3 regions of the Paenibacillus sp. JT31N17 genome follow, and region 2 is predicted to be linked to each of the others. Evidence: riboswitches for the same ligand, from Rfam matches in the RefSeq annotation. Region 2 holds a riboswitch; each other region holds the start of a gene.
The links. A riboswitch is a leader RNA that binds a small molecule or an ion and turns the genes downstream of it on or off. The one in region 2 is predicted to bind ZMP and ZTP.
Positions count from the first base shown of each region.

Region 1: another riboswitch for ZMP and ZTP. It lies ahead of rpiB (ribose 5-phosphate isomerase B); the one in region 2 lies ahead of AC0YOB_RS34760 (bifunctional 5,10-methylenetetrahydrofolate dehydrogenase/5,10-methenyltetrahydrofolate cyclohydrolase).
Region 3: another riboswitch for ZMP and ZTP. It lies ahead of AC0YOB_RS35735 (IMP cyclohydrolase); the one in region 2 lies ahead of AC0YOB_RS34760 (bifunctional 5,10-methylenetetrahydrofolate dehydrogenase/5,10-methenyltetrahydrofolate cyclohydrolase).

Region 1 covers NZ_JBWDNP010000005.1:173,463-179,452, reverse strand. The annotation lists gene AC0YOB_RS18610 (MDR family MFS transporter) at 1-1,330, opposite strand, end outside; gene AC0YOB_RS18605 (L-threonylcarbamoyladenylate synthase) at 1,584-2,702, shown strand; gene AC0YOB_RS18600 (manganese efflux pump MntP) at 2,791-3,351, shown strand; gene AC0YOB_RS18595 (low molecular weight protein arginine phosphatase) at 3,381-3,962, shown strand; ZMP/ZTP riboswitch at 4,050-4,132, shown strand; gene rpiB (ribose 5-phosphate isomerase B) at 4,264-4,731, shown strand; gene AC0YOB_RS18585 (TIGR01440 family protein) at 4,841-5,488, shown strand; gene AC0YOB_RS18580 (serine hydroxymethyltransferase) at 5,662-5,990, shown strand, end outside.
Region 2 covers NZ_JBWDNP010000021.1:38,030-44,019, forward strand. The annotation lists gene AC0YOB_RS34740 (ABC transporter permease) at 1-331, shown strand, start outside; gene AC0YOB_RS34745 (ABC transporter permease) at 328-1,119, shown strand; gene AC0YOB_RS34750 (ABC transporter ATP-binding protein) at 1,168-2,190, shown strand; gene AC0YOB_RS34755 (cyclodeaminase/cyclohydrolase family protein) at 2,408-3,034, opposite strand; gene AC0YOB_RS34760 (bifunctional 5,10-methylenetetrahydrofolate dehydrogenase/5,10-methenyltetrahydrofolate cyclohydrolase) at 3,031-3,897, opposite strand; ZMP/ZTP riboswitch at 3,980-4,119, opposite strand; gene AC0YOB_RS34765 (MarR family winged helix-turn-helix transcriptional regulator) at 4,298-4,741, shown strand; gene AC0YOB_RS34770 (pirin family protein) at 4,972-5,751, shown strand; gene AC0YOB_RS34775 (hypothetical protein) at 5,881-5,990, shown strand, end outside.
Region 3 covers NZ_JBWDNP010000023.1:30,179-36,168, reverse strand. The annotation lists gene AC0YOB_RS35745 (4-hydroxybenzoate 3-monooxygenase) at 1-223, opposite strand, end outside; gene AC0YOB_RS35740 (hypothetical protein) at 1,086-1,499, opposite strand; gene AC0YOB_RS35735 (IMP cyclohydrolase) at 1,937-2,407, opposite strand; ZMP/ZTP riboswitch at 2,543-2,620, opposite strand; gene AC0YOB_RS35730 (DinB family protein) at 2,835-3,290, opposite strand; gene AC0YOB_RS35725 (fructose-1,6-bisphosphatase) at 3,589-5,520, opposite strand; gene AC0YOB_RS35720 (hypothetical protein) at 5,844-5,990, opposite strand, start outside.

The DNA.
Region 1 (5,990 bases), on a different contig from region 2:
AGGACATCATCTGTATGCCGACTTGATCGGTCGAACCGGCATTGACCATATCTGTTGCATGCGAGGCCGAATGCGACGCCAGCAAGGTCGTGAAAATCGCAATAGCGAAGGAGCCGAATACATTGCGCAGCCAGTTGCTGATCGACGAGGCGTGTCCGCTCAGCTGCGGCGATATTTGCTCCATGCCGGAGTTGCTGGCCGGCATCATGGCGAAGGCAATCCCCAAATTTCGCACGATCATCCAGAAGACGATATAGCCGTGGGGGATGTCAACGCTGAGCCAGCTGAGCGGCAGCGTTCCCGCACCCATCAGCACGACCCCGATAATAAGCAGAACGCGGGGACCGAACTTGCTGTAAAACTTGCCCACAAAAGGGGTCAGTATGGCCATGGCCAACGAAGCCGGAAGCAGAATCAGCCCCGTATCAAGCGGCGTGACATGCTGGATGTTTTGCAGGAAGATTGGAGTCAGGAATGTTCCTGAATAAAGGCTGATTGTGATGATGCAAATGGTAATCAATGAAATCGTATAACGGGCATTGCCGAATACCCTCAGATTCAAGAGCGGTGTCTGTGCAGTGAGCTCGCGCCAGATGAACAGGGCCAGAAACACGAAACCGGCTGCGATCAAGCTGATCACCTTTGTCGATGACCACCCCCAGGCATGGCCTTGCGATAAGGCTACCAGAAGCGAGGAGCTGCTGACGATAACAGTGACAAAACCGATCAGATCAAAGGACTTGGGCACATTCAGCCTGTAGTAGGGGATGAATGGAAGGATGAGCAGAACACCGATAATGCCGATCGGCACATTCATCCAGAACAGCCACTGCCAGGTGAGATTGTCAAGCAGCCAGCCGCTGAGCGTTGGTCCGATTGCAGGAGCCAGCATGGCCGACATGGCCCAGAAGCTGACTGCGATCGGCTGCTTCTCGCGGGGGATGACCTGATAAATAATCGACATGGTAGCTGGAATGATGAGACCGCTGAAGGCCCCTTGCAAAATACGGAATGCGATGAGCGACGGGGCGCTCCATGCCAGCGCGCATAAGGCGGAGGCAATGGTGAAGCCCAGCAGGGAGACGAGATAAAGCCATTTATAGCTGAACCGTTCGCCGAAATAACCGCTGATCGGGGCAAATGTGCCCATGGCAAGCATAAAACCTGTCAGTGTCCATTGAATGGTGTTCAGGTCGGAAGCAAAATCAACCTGCAGAACAGGAATGGCGATGTTAATCGTACTGACACTGAGCGTAGAAATAAAACTGCCGAAGAAAATGGCAATCATAATGGGCAGGAAACGGACCTGCTTGGCTTCTTCTGTCTGCATCTGTAATCCTCCATTGCGCATGTAAAAATGCGAAGCTGATATATCTGAATTTATATATAAATAATCGTAGTAATCATACATCCGCAAAAGGTTAAAGTCAAAGGAAATTACATGATTTTCCGCATAGCTTCCTAATAGATGTCAGAAAAGATTCCATAGTACGCCGGATATCGGAGAGGATGTGAAACTTGCCATGTATGATATAATGGAAGAAATAAAAATGATTAATTGACGTCTAAGGATTGGTTGCATAATGACGAGCAAAACCAAGGTGTATCATGTCGATCCCGCAAGCCCCGACGATAAGATCATCAGAGAAGCCGCACGTACTCTCCGTCAGGGAGGAACGGTGGCATTTCCCACTGAGACGGTGTACGGGCTCGGAGCCAACGCATTGGATCACGATGCAGTAAGCAGAATTTTTGAAGCCAAAGGAAGACCTTCGGACAATCCGCTCATTGTGCATATTTCGGACTCTGCGCAGCTTGATTCGTTTACCGCTCCCTGCGGGGAGATGGTCCAGCTTCTGATGGACCGCTTCTGGCCGGGGCCGCTTACGATTGTTCTGCCCCTGAAGAGGGCCTCGATATCGGAGCATGTCACGGCAGGGCTGGACACCGTTGCCGTCAGGATGCCTGCGCATCCCGTGGCACTGGCGTTGATCACGGCTGCCGGGTGTCCGGTTGCGGCGCCCAGCGCCAACAGCTCGGGCCGCCCCAGTCCGACAGAAGCGACGCATGTTTTGGATGATCTGAACGGACGGATTGATGCCGTTATTGACGGAGGTTCGGCCGGCGTGGGACTGGAGTCGACGGTTGTTCAGGTTGAACCAGGCGGTATTGTACGGATTCTGCGACCAGGCGGGATAACAGCTGAATCGCTGCGCGCAGCGGGGGCGCAGGTCGAATATGATATAGCTGCCGCCCCTCATGATAATGGACAGGAACGCTGCCCAGGTTTCATTGCATCAGGAGCGCATGAATACCCGGCAGCCGGCATCGCTCCGAGATCCCCAGGAATGAAGTATGCCCATTATGCGCCCAGGGGAGTCATGCAGCTGGTTCAGGGCGGCATTGACGAAGTTGCCGCTTATATCGGCAAGCAGAGCCGGAATGCCCGGGCGGAAGGTGAACGTACGGGAGTGCTCGCGTTCCGTGAGCATGCCGACCGCTTCGATGCCGATCATGTTTTGGTCATCGGCAGCCTCGGCGATCTGGAGCAGGCGGCTCAGGGCTTATATGCAGCCCTGCGTTCATTTGATGATCTCGGCGTGAGCCGAATTTGGGCGGAGACCTGTCCGGAGGCCGGCATCGGGCATGCCTTGATGAACCGGCTTGCCAAAGCGGCTGCCCAGCAGATCATCCGCGTATAACGCCCTTCCCGGGCTGCCGCTTTTACAGGTCATGTTTAACCCCTTGTCCGCATATGCTGGAAAAGAATGCGGACAAGGGGGAAAAAGAATGGTCGAAGCGGGTATGCATGCCGGACAACTGCTGACGCTGTTACTTATGGCGATAGCTCTTGGGATGGACGCTTTTTCACTCGGGGTCGGTATAGGAATGAAGGGTATTCGGCTTGTTGATATTCTTAAATTAAGTGCGGTTATCGCGCTGTTTCATATAATAATGCCTCTTATGGGCATGCTTACCGGTAAATACGTCAGTTCCCTGCTCGGAGATGTGGCTTCATCCGCCGCCGGTGTGCTGCTGCTGCTCTTGGGCGGCCACATGATTTACAGCTCCCTGCGTGGCGAATCCGTGGAATCCCTTGATCACAGCACGGTTTGGGGGATGCTGCTGTTTGCGCTCAGCGTGAGCATTGATTCATTTTCCGTAGGCATTTCACTGGGCATGTTTGCGGCGGATGTGCTGGTCACGGTGCTTCTGTTCGGCTTCTTCGGCGGAATCATGTCCACGGTTGGACTGCTCATCGGACGGCGGGTCAGTTCAAGCATGGGCGAGTACGGGGAAGCGCTGGGCGGTGTTATTTTGTTCACGTTCGGGCTGCTTGTTTTATTTTGAATAATTTGAGGAAAAGGAGTGCGAGTGCTATGAAACGGATTTTGTTCGTCTGCACCGGCAATACATGCCGTTCCCCGATGGCGGAGGCCATTCTTAAGGAGCTTGCGAGAAAGCAGGGCAGGCAGCTGGAGGTACGCTCGGCAGGTGTGTCCACGGTGGATGGACTTCCTGTTTCTTCGAATGCTGTGGGCGTGCTGCGTCAAAGGGAGGTTTCATGTACTGGCGGCTCCAAAGCGCTTGATGGCGGTTCAGTCGTTTGGGCGGATCTGATTTTGACCATGACGACAAGCCATAAACGCAATTTGCTGCAGCGCTTCCCACAAGCGGTGGATAAAACTTATACACTCAAGGAATTCGTCGGCTGCGACGAGAAGGTCTTGGCCGATATTTCGGAGCTGGAGGGCCTTTACACGGAATGGCAGATGAAGCAGGCGCTTGGCCAACAGATGACCAGTGCCGAGCGCGACCGCCTGCTTGAGCTTGAGAAGCGGATTCCCGATTTTGACATAGCCGACCCCTTTGGCGGGTCGATGGAGATGTATAAGCGCAGCGCCGACGAGATCGAGGATGCATTGAGGAAGCTGCTGGATAAGCTTGGCCCTTCCCGATAAGGTCGTTTACAAAATATCCGCATCAGCCCCTGACGTTCGATGATTGATTTTCAACAGGCAATACGTTATGATAAAAACAACTAAGACGGTTTCTGATGTAACTGGCGACTAAAGTGGATCAAACCACGGTGGAGCATCAGATCATACGGCCGGTCGCCTGGGCAAAGAGCAGCGTGCGAAAGCATGTCATGCTCTTTTTTCGTCTTCCAGGCGATTTCAGCATGATTTCAGGTATACTAGTAACATGATTCATCGACATTTTTCGCCATCCAAGGCGGTCAAACCGGGAGGATTATATGTTATGAAAATCGCCATCGGCGCCGATCACGGCGGTTACCGCCTCAAGGAGGAGCTCGCTTCCTTCATCCGGTCGCTCGGTCATGTAATCGAAGATGTCGGCTGCAATTGCGAGCAATCCGTGGACTATCCTGATTATGCGCTTCCTGTCTGCGAAAGAGTAACAAGCGGGAAGGCGGAACGCGGAATTCTGGTCTGCGGCACCGGAATCGGCATGTCAATAGCGGCCAACAAAACGGCCGGCATCCGGTGCGCACTTGTGCACGATACCTTCTCGGCCAAGGCAACCCGTGAGCATAATGATACGAATGTGCTGGCGATGGGAGAACGCGTTATCGGACCCGGGCTTGCCCAGGAGATCGTCCGAATCTGGCTGGAAACCCCGTTCTCGGAGGAGCAGCGTCATGTTGGCAGGATCGGCAAGGTCATGAAGCTTGAAGAAAATGCGTCTTCTCCCTCAACTGTAATTTGAATCTGTTTTTGCCATCCGGCGCAAGCTGCCGTTCCGGCGATTGTTATTTCAGAGGGTAGCACCATGCTTCGCAGCAAGCGGAAGATGCGAATTGAAGGAGTGTCAGGTGATGAACCGGGAACTGAAGCTGGATACGATTGCAGGTGATGTTGAAGCTGTTGTCCGTGAGCTGGCGCATGCCGCTCAGCTTCGCAGCGGACAGCTTCTGGTAATTGGCGCAAGCACGAGCGAGGTCATCGGTCAGCGGATTGGCACATCAGGCACGCTGGAAACAGCCAAAGCGGTTTATGAAGGCGTCGAGGCGGCACGCCGTGACATTGGCTTTCACCCCGTTTATCAGTGCTGCGAACATTTGAACCGGGCGCTTGTGATGGAGAGGGATATCGCAGAGCGGTATGGACTGGAGATTGTAGGAGCCATCCCTGTGCCGAAAGCCGGCGGTTCAATGGCTTCCTACGCCTACCGGCAGTTGTCCGATCCCTGTCTGACGGAGACGGTGCAGGCGCATGCCGGACTGGATATTGGCGATACGTTCATAGGCATGCATCTGCGGCGTGTTGCTGTTCCGGTCAGGCCGACAATCCGTTTCATTGGAGAAGCGCATCTGACAATGGCTTATACGCGTCCAAAGCTGATCGGCGGCATCCGCGCCGTATATACGGAGGAAGAGGCCGGCATTCCGGGCAGTTCAGTTGCTGAAGCCTTTACGGATACATCCCCAGGGGGCCCGGAGTCTCCGGGCGGCACATGCGACTAGAGGAAGTTGATTCGGAGATTTTGACCACATACCGCGTTACTTAACAACCGCCAATAAACATGTTTTGTGAATTGTTTCTGACCAATGGCTTCTTAACAAGCTTCAAAGGCCTGTCAGCGCAATGCAAGGGACTGTTATAGAAGGCGTTACATTTAAGGAGGATAAACAAAACAATGGAACATTTACGCAAACAAGACCCTGAATTGGTAAAAGCGCTCGGACTTGAGCTGCAGCGTCAGCGCGACAACATTGAGCTTATCGCGTCCGAGAACATTGTCTCCGAAGCTGTGCTGGAAGCAATGGGAACCGTATTGACGAACAAATACGCCGAAGGCTACCCGGGCAAACGCTACTACGGCGGCTGCGAGCATGTGGATATAGCCGAGAACATTGCCCGCGACCGTGCCAAAGAGCTTTTCGGCGCAGAGCATGTCAACGTACAGCCTCATTCCGGCGCTCAGGCGAATATGGCGGTTTATCTTGCAGCGCTGAATGCGGGCGA
Region 2 (5,990 bases):
CGCCGCCTATATTTCCATCTGCATCAATTTCCTGATTGGAGCCTTGGCGCTCTGGACAACCGAATCACGCTGGCTGTACTGGGTCAATTATGCCTTCAGTATGCTGCTGTCCGGCTTTCTCATTCCCATTGAGTGGCTGCCGAACTGGCTCGAGCTGATCAGCCGGGCTTCGTTCTACCCGTTCCTGCATTATGTGCCAACCCGGATTTATCTGGGCATGGACGGCCCCGTCCCACTGCTCGGCTCTCTTGGCTGGGGCGCCGGACTCACCTGCATCTGCCTGATGATTGCCCGGACGATGCGGCGCAAAGTGGAGGTGCAGGGCGGATGAAATGGCTTCGCATGTACCATCTGCTGGTAGTCGCCAGCCTTCGCAGCCGAATGCAGTACAAATTCAATTTCTGGTTCTCTTCCCTGATGGCTGCCCTGATCAATGTCGTGGAATTCGCCATGCTGGCCATTATTCTGCTGAAATTCGGCCATATTAAAGGCTGGTCTCTGGCAGAAGCCGGCTATCTGTATGCCATCCTGACTCTGTCCAAAGCGATATACAGGACGGTAGCCTCTGATGTGCATCACCTGGAAAAATATTTGCTCAGCGGCGACCTGGACAGTCTGCTGCTGCGGCCGGTCCCCGTGCTGCTCGGACTGATGTCGTTCAATGTATCCTTCCGGATCGGGGAGATCATTCAAGGCGCTGCCGTGCTTGCTGTCAGCATACAGGCTTTATTTTCCTCCGGGCAAATCTCCTGGGTTTCGATCCCGCTGACGCTGCTGGTTATCCTCTCAGGCGCTTTGCTATTATTCGGAATCGGACTGCTTACGGCTACGGCGGGCTTCTGGATTACGAGGATTGAAGAGCTGCAGAATATTACAGAGGACGCAGCGCGGACAGCCGTCCAGTATCCTGTTTCGATTTATCCCAAGTGGATGCAGGTCATGCTGCTCAGCGTTATTCCGGTCGCATTCGCCAATTATGTCCCCTCATTGTTTATTCTGCGCGGGGAAGGCGGAGTCTGGCTGCTGTTGTCCGCATTCGCTGCGGCTGTACTGGTGTTTGCCGCTGGTCTGTTTATGTGGCGGGTCGGTTTATCCCGTTATCAGAGTACAGGCAGCTAAACAAGCATCACTATTCGTATATTCTCAAATAGGAGGACCAGCGCTCATATGATAACGGTCGAGCACTTATCCAAGGAATTCAAATCAGCCGTCCCCAAGGAGGGGCGGTTCAGCGGGCTGCGCACCATGTTCTCAAGGGATTATACGGTGAAGGAAGCCGTCCGTGATATCAGCTTTACGATTAATCAGGGGGAATTCGTCGGGTATATCGGGCCTAACGGAGCGGGAAAATCAACGACGATCAAGATGCTATCCGGCATTCTTCATCCGTCAGCGGGCGAAGTGCGGATTGCCGGCATGAGCCCCCACCGCGAGCGGCGCACTGTCGCACGCAGACTTGGCGTGCTGTTCGGACAGCGGACACAGCTGTGGTGGGACTTGCCGGTACGGGATTCCTTTGATATTTTGGCCGCCATGTACGGTGTGCCCGATGAAGAGAAATCGCGGCGTCTTGGTGAGCTGAGCGAACTGCTGGCTCTTGCCCCGTTCATGGAGACCCCAGTGCGCAAGCTGTCACTCGGACAAAGGATGCGCGCCGACATCGCGGCGGCGCTGCTCCACGATCCGGACATTCTGTTTCTCGATGAGCCGACCATTGGACTTGATGTAATCGCCAAACGAAGCATCCGTGAATTTTTGCATTCCATCAACCGCGAGCTGGGCAAGACGATCCTGCTCACGACTCATGATATGGACGATATTGAACAGCTGTGCAGCCGCGTCATTGTGATCAATGACGGCCGTCTCGGATTCGACGGGACAACCGGCGGGTTAAGGCGGAGGATCGGCTTGCCGACCATCATTCGGGTAACCTATCTCAGTATGGCTTCTCCGCTGATAGACGGCCAGTTTAATCCGGCCGACTGGCCGGGAAGCGCCGCTGAGGAACCGCAGGACCGCCGTTGGCCCCTGCGGCTTACGGGCAGTGACGGTCATACGCTTACCGTAGAGTGCAACCGCGATCAGCTCAGCGCCATGGAGGCGCTGCGGATGCTGGAGCAGCTGGGCGAGATCGAGGATGTTCATATGGAGGAGCCCGACTTTGAAGAAATCGTTCACCGGGTCTATTAAGACCTGATAGTGTTAAAGACCTGATCAGGATAAATCAGGTCTATATTTACAAACTCCTCACCCCATACGCGCAGCCCGTCAGAGTCAGTTGGTATTGGCCAGTCCGTTGGCATTAGCCAGTTAGTTGGCGCTGGCCAATCAGTTGGTATCGGCCAGTCCGTACGCGATCTGGAATAGCGGTCTCAAGATTATCTTGTCTCAAATGAGAAGGAGCAGCTTACAATCGAGATCTGACTGCCGTCAGGATCGCTGCCTTCAGCTTCGCACCCGCAAGCTCAAGCGCTTCGCCCTGTTCACGAATGCGCGCTGCGGCAGCCAGATCTTGAATGGAGCTCAAATTAATTTCCACTGTGAGCCAAGCCGATTGGATCGCCGCTTCGAGCATCAGGGCGGCGATTCCCCAATCGGAGATGACATTGCGGTTCACTTTCATAACCGCATCATGCAGCAGCAGCAGCAGCTCATGGCACAGCACCATTAAGCCTAATGGCACCTCGGCCGCGCGGACAGCAGCTCCGCTAAGGGCCTTTTTGCGCAGCTCCCGCTCTTCTTCAGTAGTCCTTGGCAGAGCCAGAACGCGCATAAACTCCCCGAAGCTCTCAATATCCTGCAGCATGACCGCCTCGCATGCCGATACAGCCCCCGTCATTTGTCCGGTGATGAAATTCATATCCGCCTGCACATCTTCATACTTGTTTCCTGTCGTCAGCCGGGTTACCATCGAGCCCATGGATGCGCCAAGCGCCGCGGCGAGGGCAGCCACGCTTCCTCCTCCTGGAGTAGGAGAAGCGGAGCCCGCCTTCTCCAAAAAAGCATGGATCGATTGCTTCCATGAATCGCTCATATCTGCAGCCTCCCCGCATCCTGCTGCAGCTTTAATGCATGCAGGACATTCTCGAATAATATCGTCGTGGTCAATGTGCCCACACCCCCAGGGACCGGTGAAGAAGCCGCTACATGATCGGCCGTTTCCGGAGCCGCATCACCGGCAATTCCACTGCCATCTTGACTGACATTGATGCCTGCGTCAATGAGAGTCAGCCCGGTATGAACCATCTCCGGGGTAATCAGGTTCAATCGGCCCGCAGCCGTGACCAGCACGTCCGCACCCTTGATCATTCGAGCCAGATCAGTCGTACGGGAATGGCATACGGTCACCGTTGCGTTCAGGTGCAGCAGCATTTGCATCAGAGGCCGGCCTACCGTCTCTCCCCTGCCGACAACGACAACATGCTTGCCGCTTAGCGGGATTCCCGCAGCCTCAATCAATCGGATGCAGGACTGCGGGGTGGCTGGCCGCAGACCGGGTTCATTCATCATGCAGGCCAGCTTATTGGCCGGGGTAATACCGTCAATATCCTTCAGCGGATCAAGCGCAGCCGCAAGCCGGCTGGAATCCAATCCCGCTGGCAGCGGAAGCTCGATCAGGATGCCATGAATGCTGTCATCCCCATTCAACCGCTGAATCTCCCGGAGCAATTCAGCCTCCGTGACGTTCTGCTCGAAAGTCAGAAGCTCGAAGCCGATCCCCAGCTTCCCGGCAAGCCGCCCCTTGGCGTTGGCATAGGCTGCCGAGGCCGGGTCTCCATTTACCATCAGGACCGCTATTGCCGGTGCAATCCCTGCTTCCTTCCATTCCTGAACCTGTGTCTTGATGAGCCCGCCTGCCTCATCAGCGAGCGGTTTTGCCTTCAACAGCTTGGCCATGATCGAATGCCTCCCTCATGCAATAGGTAAACAAAAAAAAGCATCTGAAAGGACCCGTGCTCTTTAGCACATCTTCCTTCAAATACTTTGCCCAGGCGTACGGCTATGACAGAGCGGCCGCTGCACCCCAATTTACTGATAGCGGAGGTCAGCATGGATACGCTCATTTAGTCGCTTGCTTCCTCGTGGTTAATCCACGCTGCGCCAGTTGCACGCGACCCTTATTCCAATGCTGTCATTATAGCAGAAACAAGGTCCAGAAGAAACGGCTACTCATGTCATCTGGAGGAGATATTGGCATTTCCCTGCCTGTAACGGAATGCAGCCGCTTGACAACGTCGTCGAATTGATTTATCTTTAAATTAAGATATTTAAATTAAAAGAAAATGAGGTGAGCAGCGTGAGTCAACCTCCAAATACTTCTTTACAGCTATTCGTTACTTTATCACGGGCGAATCAATGGGTTAGCGCGCATATACAGCAGGATATTCGCAAATACGGGTTGAACCCAACTGAATTTGGTGTACTGGAGCTGCTGTATCATAAGGGAGAGCAGCCTCTGCAGCAGATTGGCGAGAAAATATTGATGACAAGCGGCAATATTACCTACGTCATCGACAAGCTGACGGCCAAAGGATTAGCGCGGCGCAAGGCATGTCCCACGGACAGGAGAGTAATTTTCGCAGAGCTTACGGAGCAGGGAAACGAGCTGCTTGAGCGGATTTTTCCAGAGCATACCGTGGCGATTCAGAAGGCGGTAGCCGGTCTCACGGCTGAAGAGCAGACACAGGCCATTCAACTGCTTAAGAAGCTGGGCCTTGCAGCCCAGGCAAGCTTCATCTAGTTAGCTGCTTGCATTCAGAGCTTCAGTGAAGAAGACCGTCTGCGCGAGCGGAACCGTCTTCAGATATTCGAGGGGTGATGAGCGTGTTCACTGCTTGTCACTTGTCTAAAAACCCGTTGCAGACTGTTTCCGCCTGATACGCGGTATGATATCCAGCTTTTTGAGACGATTCAATTGCCATATTGAGGCTATACCCTATTTATATAAAACGAATAATGGAGGTCATTTCTATGCAAACCTTAATATACGGTCCAACTTTACAAGGCAGAGGCGCATTTGACGGCGGCAAAATTACAGAGCAGAAACCAATCGGCTTTACCGGGGACGGCTCGGTGCTCCGCAGACTCGGCCCTTTGTTCTATTGGGCATGGGCGCATTCGGCCGAAGGCGGGCACATTCCGCTGCATCCCCATCAAGCCTTTGAAATTATGACCTATGTAGTCAACGGCCAAGCCGAGCATGGCGATACTCTGGGCACCAAAAGCACTGTTGGTCCCGGCGGCGTCCAAATCATGCAGACCGGCTCCGGCGTCAGCCACCAGGAGCGTTTTGTAGGCCCGGATATGGAAGCTTTCCAGATTTGGTTCGAGCCAAGCCTGGAGACGGCCTACAAAACCGCGCCAACCTATAATCAGTATGATCATGAGGCTTTTCCGATTGTGGAGGCGGACGGCGTTATCAGAAAAACTGTGATCGGCGAAGGATCGCCCATCTCCATCATTGCCGATGCCCGGATGTGGGATATTACCGTACCGGCCGGACAATCCTACCGCCATCAGGTCCCTGCCGAACGTACTTTATCAGCGCTTGCCATTCGGAGCGGAGGCAGCTGGTCCTATGCAGAGGATGCAGCAAAAAACACGGATTTTCAGCATAAGGATTATGTCGTAGTGCGTGCTGACGAGGAGCTGAACGTCCTCATAACGGCAAGTGAGGGCACCGAGCCGCTGCGGCTCATTCTGATTGAGGTCCCGACGATCGTTGACTATCCGCTGCACCCCAAACGCTGAGTATAGAAGTAATATTAACTGTCATCAGATCAAGACTATAGCCTAATAAGTATCCTTCCATCTCCTCTCCGATTTACTAAAGCTCTTTAACATGTTATATTAACTAACATACGAGTGCTGGAGAGGACGATGGATGATATGAATGTCATGCGGCTGGCTTTACTGGTTGTTTTGCTGCTTCCGGTTATTTATTTGTCAATCCAACATACACAGCTGTTTCTTATCAGCCTGCTTATCTT
Region 3 (5,990 bases), on a different contig from region 2:
GGCTCTCGACGACGATGCAGTCGATGCCCTCCTGCTGCAGTAGGAGGGCCAGTACGAGACCGGCCGGACCGGCTCCGACTATGGCCACCTGCGTTTTTTGGAAGCGCGTCAGCTCCTCACCAGATTTCGGGCCAAGTCCAAGTTCCCCGCCCAACGCTTTGGTATAGAATGCGGCTTGTTCTCCTGCATCCTCGCTATGAAAATACGGATGTCCCTTCGCCATTTATCTAGCCTCCGTAATGGTTACGAGATTATTTGCTAAATGAACAGTTCATCACTACGCGAATCAGCCTCATCGATTCTTTCCACGAAAGCTTAAATTGTTGTGAACTGCTGAGCATAAATCGAGGAACATGTTGGAAGTTGAACGCATTTTCTCATGACTGATGAGCGCAACGAGCCCAGGCATTTCTTTACGTTCGACGTATCCCGAATACTTGATGCATTCGATCGAGCCGCGACTTCGAGAGACCTACGGCGCTCATGTTCAACTCCTCTCATTCCTCACAAATACTAATCACTTATTTTCATCTGTATTATGCAGTGCCGCATATGAAGTAATTTCTTATGGATTGCTATGCCAACCTAAATATACCAATTATTTTGGTGGCTGGCTATGGTATTCTACTGCCCATTAGTGAAGAAAACTGCCGATTCATTGATGTCGGCAGTTTTTTCCTGATTTCGAGGTCGATCTCAAATACAACAACACTATATCATCCGGAAGGTTTTAGAAAAATTCTTTGAAAAAATTGCTCAAAGTATAATTGAAGCCGTTTTTCTTGGTTGTGGTTCGTCTTCCTGTGCTTTTTTTCCTTTGGTTTTTTTTCCTTTGAGGATGCTGCTTTAATACACTCTTCCCCCTCCCATGATTTAGGAGCTACCCGGCCGTTTCAATTTATAACTTTATTCGATTTATCGAGTGGGATATCCTGCTATAAAAGGAACTGACGCTAATCTCCAGTAAAAAAAACAAAGGACTGCCAATGGGGACTGTTGATTCCCTAGCCTTTGTCAACAGTCCCATGAGGCAGCCCTTTCGTGTTGCACTATCGTACCCAGTTAGCGTAACGAAAAGTTTTTAATTAGGACACAAGAGATTTCATTTCCTTAACTACGAATTCAACTCGATCATCTTTAAAGCCTTCGTTGGAATAAATTATCAACACATTCCCAACTTGATATTTTGAATGTGGTACAACATCTGCCGCTGCCGTCTTATCCTCAAAATCTCTAATTGCCTTCTTAACACCCGCGCTGGAAGAATAGATGTAAATGCTAATTAACTGATCGTCATTAATCAAAAAAGGCTCAGGTGATACGTCATTCAAAGTCATTATGAATACATTCTCCGTATTTAATTCTCTCGGCTTTGCTAAGGGAACCCCATGTTTTTCAAATAAGTCTTTAATTTGTTCCAAAGTAATTGTTTTCTCGTTATTCATGCACCCTGTAACAAAGAAGCACATTCCTAACAGCGTTATTATAATGTTTTTCATAATAGTCCCCCATTTCAACTGTTCTAACGTTTGGGGATTGATTTAAGTTGCAAATAGCAGGATCTATTGCGCTAAACTCCCTCTACTTCAATAATACAAAGAGGATCTGCCTCGAAACCGGTCTTAACCTGCCAGTAGAATTACCGATTTTGGCAGTGAATCCTGGTTCCTGTATACTGCCGAAGCGACTTGAAAAGCAGAGGTCGATATCAGCAGAGAACCCGAGCACGATCGATATGAATGGGTGTCTCCCGAAGAAGCAATTTAAACGTTGTGCACCGGATCTGGTAAAGTTGCCATTGACACAGGCGATCGATCTTATTATGAACCGAGGCCTTTCTCCTTTAGGTTGTTATCTGTTCTGCCCGTTTGCGTAACAAAAAAATGGAGCAGCTGCTGCCGGCAAACTGCTCTGATGTGTTGTTGAACTAACGTGCTCAGTTAGCTGAATGCTTATTTCGAATTTGGAATTGAATATCTTGATTTGAAACATGAATAAACTTTACCAGCAATGCGATTTTGTTTTCAGCATTGATACATTCCCAGTAATAGTCAGCTATACCATTCATTGAATCGAATAGTGGTACTTCGAAAGGGTCGCCTTCAAACGGTTTTAGTACAGCATTCTGCTCTGAGTTGTACGTGTGAATGCAGTGACCAATGCCACTCTTAAATTTACTGTATTGATAACTATTGCGTAAGCAAATTGAAAGGTCGTTGTCGTGTGTTTTTAAAATCGATAAACTATACTGTTTAAGTTCTGTGTTTATCACGGCTGAAATTCTCGGTGTAAAGTGCGGAGCATCTGGTTCAAACTCTCGAAGCATTAACGATTGTTCAAAGGTCCGGTTATGCTGCAACCCATCATAGATAGTGTCAGTTTGATCACCATTCGAGACAATGTGCACGTTGCGACCCGGAAGGAGTCATTCCTACGATAAGCGTTCTTCCGGGATATGGGTTTTCAAACAAATCGTGTTGAACTGTTTTCATTGCTCTTGCTCCTCTCGAGTAAACATAAAGAGGTAAGGGGAAATTCCCCTTACCTCTGCCCAGGCGTACGGCCATAACCTATATGCTTCCTCATGGATCCCCATGCTTCGCCAGTCACATATAAGTTTTAAATTACTTCCCATAGTAGCAATTACTGCTAGTAAATTCAATTATGACAATGGCTTAAAAATAACACCAACGGAACTATGCTCTAATGTCCTTTAGCGTAGCAATAGCTACAGCATATAAAAAAGTCGACAGCCTGCTGTGTTATTATTAAGCTATCGTAATCCGTTAGTCAATGCTAATCCCATTCCGAGAAATGGTGATTATTAGGCCCTGTTAGAGCCTCGCGAACGTGATGTAATCAATTTGGACAGGCTCTGCCGATTCGATCCGAAGCGCCCGGTTGATCTGTCCCCGGTGATATTGCCCATGTAAGAGAACCTGCGACAGGATGTCCCGGACGGACGTTCGGAACGGAACCCCGCTCTGGTTTGCATAGTCGATCATCTCGTCCAACTCGGATTCCTCGAGCCCTTCGATATAGACGCGATATTGCCCAGCGTTTTCTTCGAACATCGTCCGGATCGCCGTCAGGTCTTCCGCTTCCTCCCACAACGAATATTGCGCGCTGCCCTTGCCCTGCAATCGGGACAGCCAGACTCGTTCCGCGGCCGCGACGTGCCGAACCAGCTTCAGAATGTCCTTGTTTTTCGTCTCACTCTCCTCGAGCGCGTCCAAGATGCGTCCGTCCGCCCAGTACAGGTGGTCCATCATGCACTTGATTGTCTTCATTTCGGTTTCCCCCTCTTCGTCTCATCGATTACTTGAACCTATTGTTATCCGTTAGGGTCGTACCACCAGAAGGTTAGAATAAATTGAGCGATACCGTAATGGTACAATGTTGCGGCGCTTTTCATTAATTGAGGATGACTTGCTCCTGGAATTAATATAATGTCATTTGGTTAAATTATCCGGCCCGTTAGCTCAATGAAGCGCCGATCATTGTGGTCGGTTGCTTCCGTGTTATTATTGAACTATCGTACCTGTTAGCGTAACGCGGCTGTACCAGTTGTTTCATTTAGCAGTTGTTTCATTTCATGTAGCGATATTCCAGGAGATTCTTCAAATTTGAGATTTTCTGCAGCAGCTTCTCCCCGACATTCGTTTCCCTCACCAGCTTCCGCTCCAGTTCTTTGTCCACCAGCCTTTTTACAGACAATACGTCCGTTCCGTTACATAACACATCTTCTTTTGAATTAAATTTCTGATGGGCAACGAGCTGCATGCCAAAGGAATTATACAACAAGGTATATCCGGCGATGCCCGTTGTGGATTGATAGGCTTTGGAAAAACCGCCGTCAATGACAACCATTTTCCCTTTTGCTTTAACGGGGTTCTCTCCACGAATTTCTTTAACTGGCGTGTGGCCGTTAATGATATGTCCATGATCCGGATTCATATCAAACTCATGCAGGATTTTCCGGCAGATCTCCTCATTTTCACGCAAATGGTAATAAGGGTTCTTTCTCTCCTTATAGGTTTCTTTATCTTGGATAAAGTACCGTTCAAAGGTGGTCATTTCTCTCTTTCCAAAGAGCGAGGAACATTCCCCTGTCCAGATGTACCATACCATATCCGTAGCCAGATCATCCGTCTCTTCCGGATGCGCAAAGGCGTAACGTAAATAATATTCAAAAACATCGAGCAGCTGACGGCCCGAATACGTCTTGTCTTCAATCTGCATTTCTTCCATGTTTCCTTCTTCATCCAAAGGAATACAGCCGTGAAATAACAAATTCCCGTTGTATTTTAAATAAAGGCTTCCCTTTTTCATAAGAAAATTCATATGTCTGGCCAGCTTTTCGGAATGCTGAACGGAGAACAGCAGCTTTTCCATCACCTGCTGTTCTTCCTCCAGCAATTGTTCAGGCTGTTGCGGATTTACGGTTGCGAAACAGGTGTTTTCCAGCGGGTAAGTTTTTCCGCCGATCTTGATTTCAGTTTTGTCGTAATCGATCTGCTCAAGCAAAAGCCTCTTAGACATATTAAAGTAGGGGCGTCTCTTGATAATCGGGATTTCAAGCTTAAACTGGATCATGGCAATGGCTTGATGGATTTTGGTAATCTGCAGGATTTCCTGCTCCGAACCGTTATGGTCGGTCTGCAGCTTCGGTCTAAAAGCCGGATTGTCATCATAGTATTTCTCCGCCAAGTTCAGCAATGGGCGAAGATTGATTCCATATACGTCTTCGATGATGTCCAGATTATCGTATCTGGCGCAGATCCGGATAATATTCGCAAGGCAGACCAGGGAACCCGCATAGGCGCCTATCCACAGGACATCATGGTTCCCCCACTGAATGTCTACAGAATGGTAGTTGATCAGCGTGTCCATAATTTTATCGGGTTCCGGCCCGCGGTCATAGATATCTCCGACCACATGAAGATGGTCAACCACCAGGCGCTGGGTCGTATAAGCAAGGCCGATAATGAGCTTGTCCGCCTGGCCCAAGGAAATAATTTGCCGGTATATTTCCTCATAATAAGGGTCCTTATTGTTGGAAGAATCCGTCTTGTATAGAAGCTCTTCTACAATATATACAAACTGCTCCGGCAGAGCTTTACGCAGTTTCGAGCGCGTATATTTGGAAGAGGCATAAGAAATGAGTTTAAGCATTTGTTCAATCGTTTCTCTGTACCATCGGTTCAAGGCTTGTTTATTGCACAGGTCTCCTTTAACCAGCTGTATTTTTTCTTCCGGATAATAAACTAACGCAGTAAAATCATTGATTTCATGATCCGTCCAAACTTCACGGAACAAGGCTTTGATTTTCTCTTTTACGGTACCCGAACCGTTTCTTAGTACATGCTGAAAAGCCTGGAACTCCCCATGCAAATCACTGACAAAATGCTCAGTTCCCTTGGGAAGATTGGAGACCGCTTCAAGGTTGATGATTTCTGTTACAACTTTTTCTTCCGTATCATATTTCTGGGCCAATAAATCTAGAAACTGCGCATCCAAAACAGATGTCCCCCTTCAAGGAAATATGGTGATGTATAAGAGGTTTTTTAAATGGGGCTAGCCGCATACCTTTAAGCTTAGTGTAAACAGTATAGGGAAAAACATTAGGTTTCCGAGGTTCCCTTTGGTACTCTTACTAATAGCTATTATAACTGAAACTTCCCAAGCTATCCTGCCCGTTAGCTGAGCGAAGGGCAGCCGCACGGTTCCCACATCGAAGTTGAACTATCGTACCCGTTAGCTCAATGAACAAGCATGTCATCCTAGTTAAGCCCATCTTCTGAATAAGATAATGATCGTACCGAATAGTGCTGGGAATATCCTTATATCCACGTTTGAAACGATTTATTGACCATCTTTACATTATTCATTTTTGCCCAACTCTTTAAATCCGAGATACCTCTATCTCCATCCTTTGAATACCTAAATGCCATATCCATTGGGACAACTTTCCTCCTGTAAGGTAATAT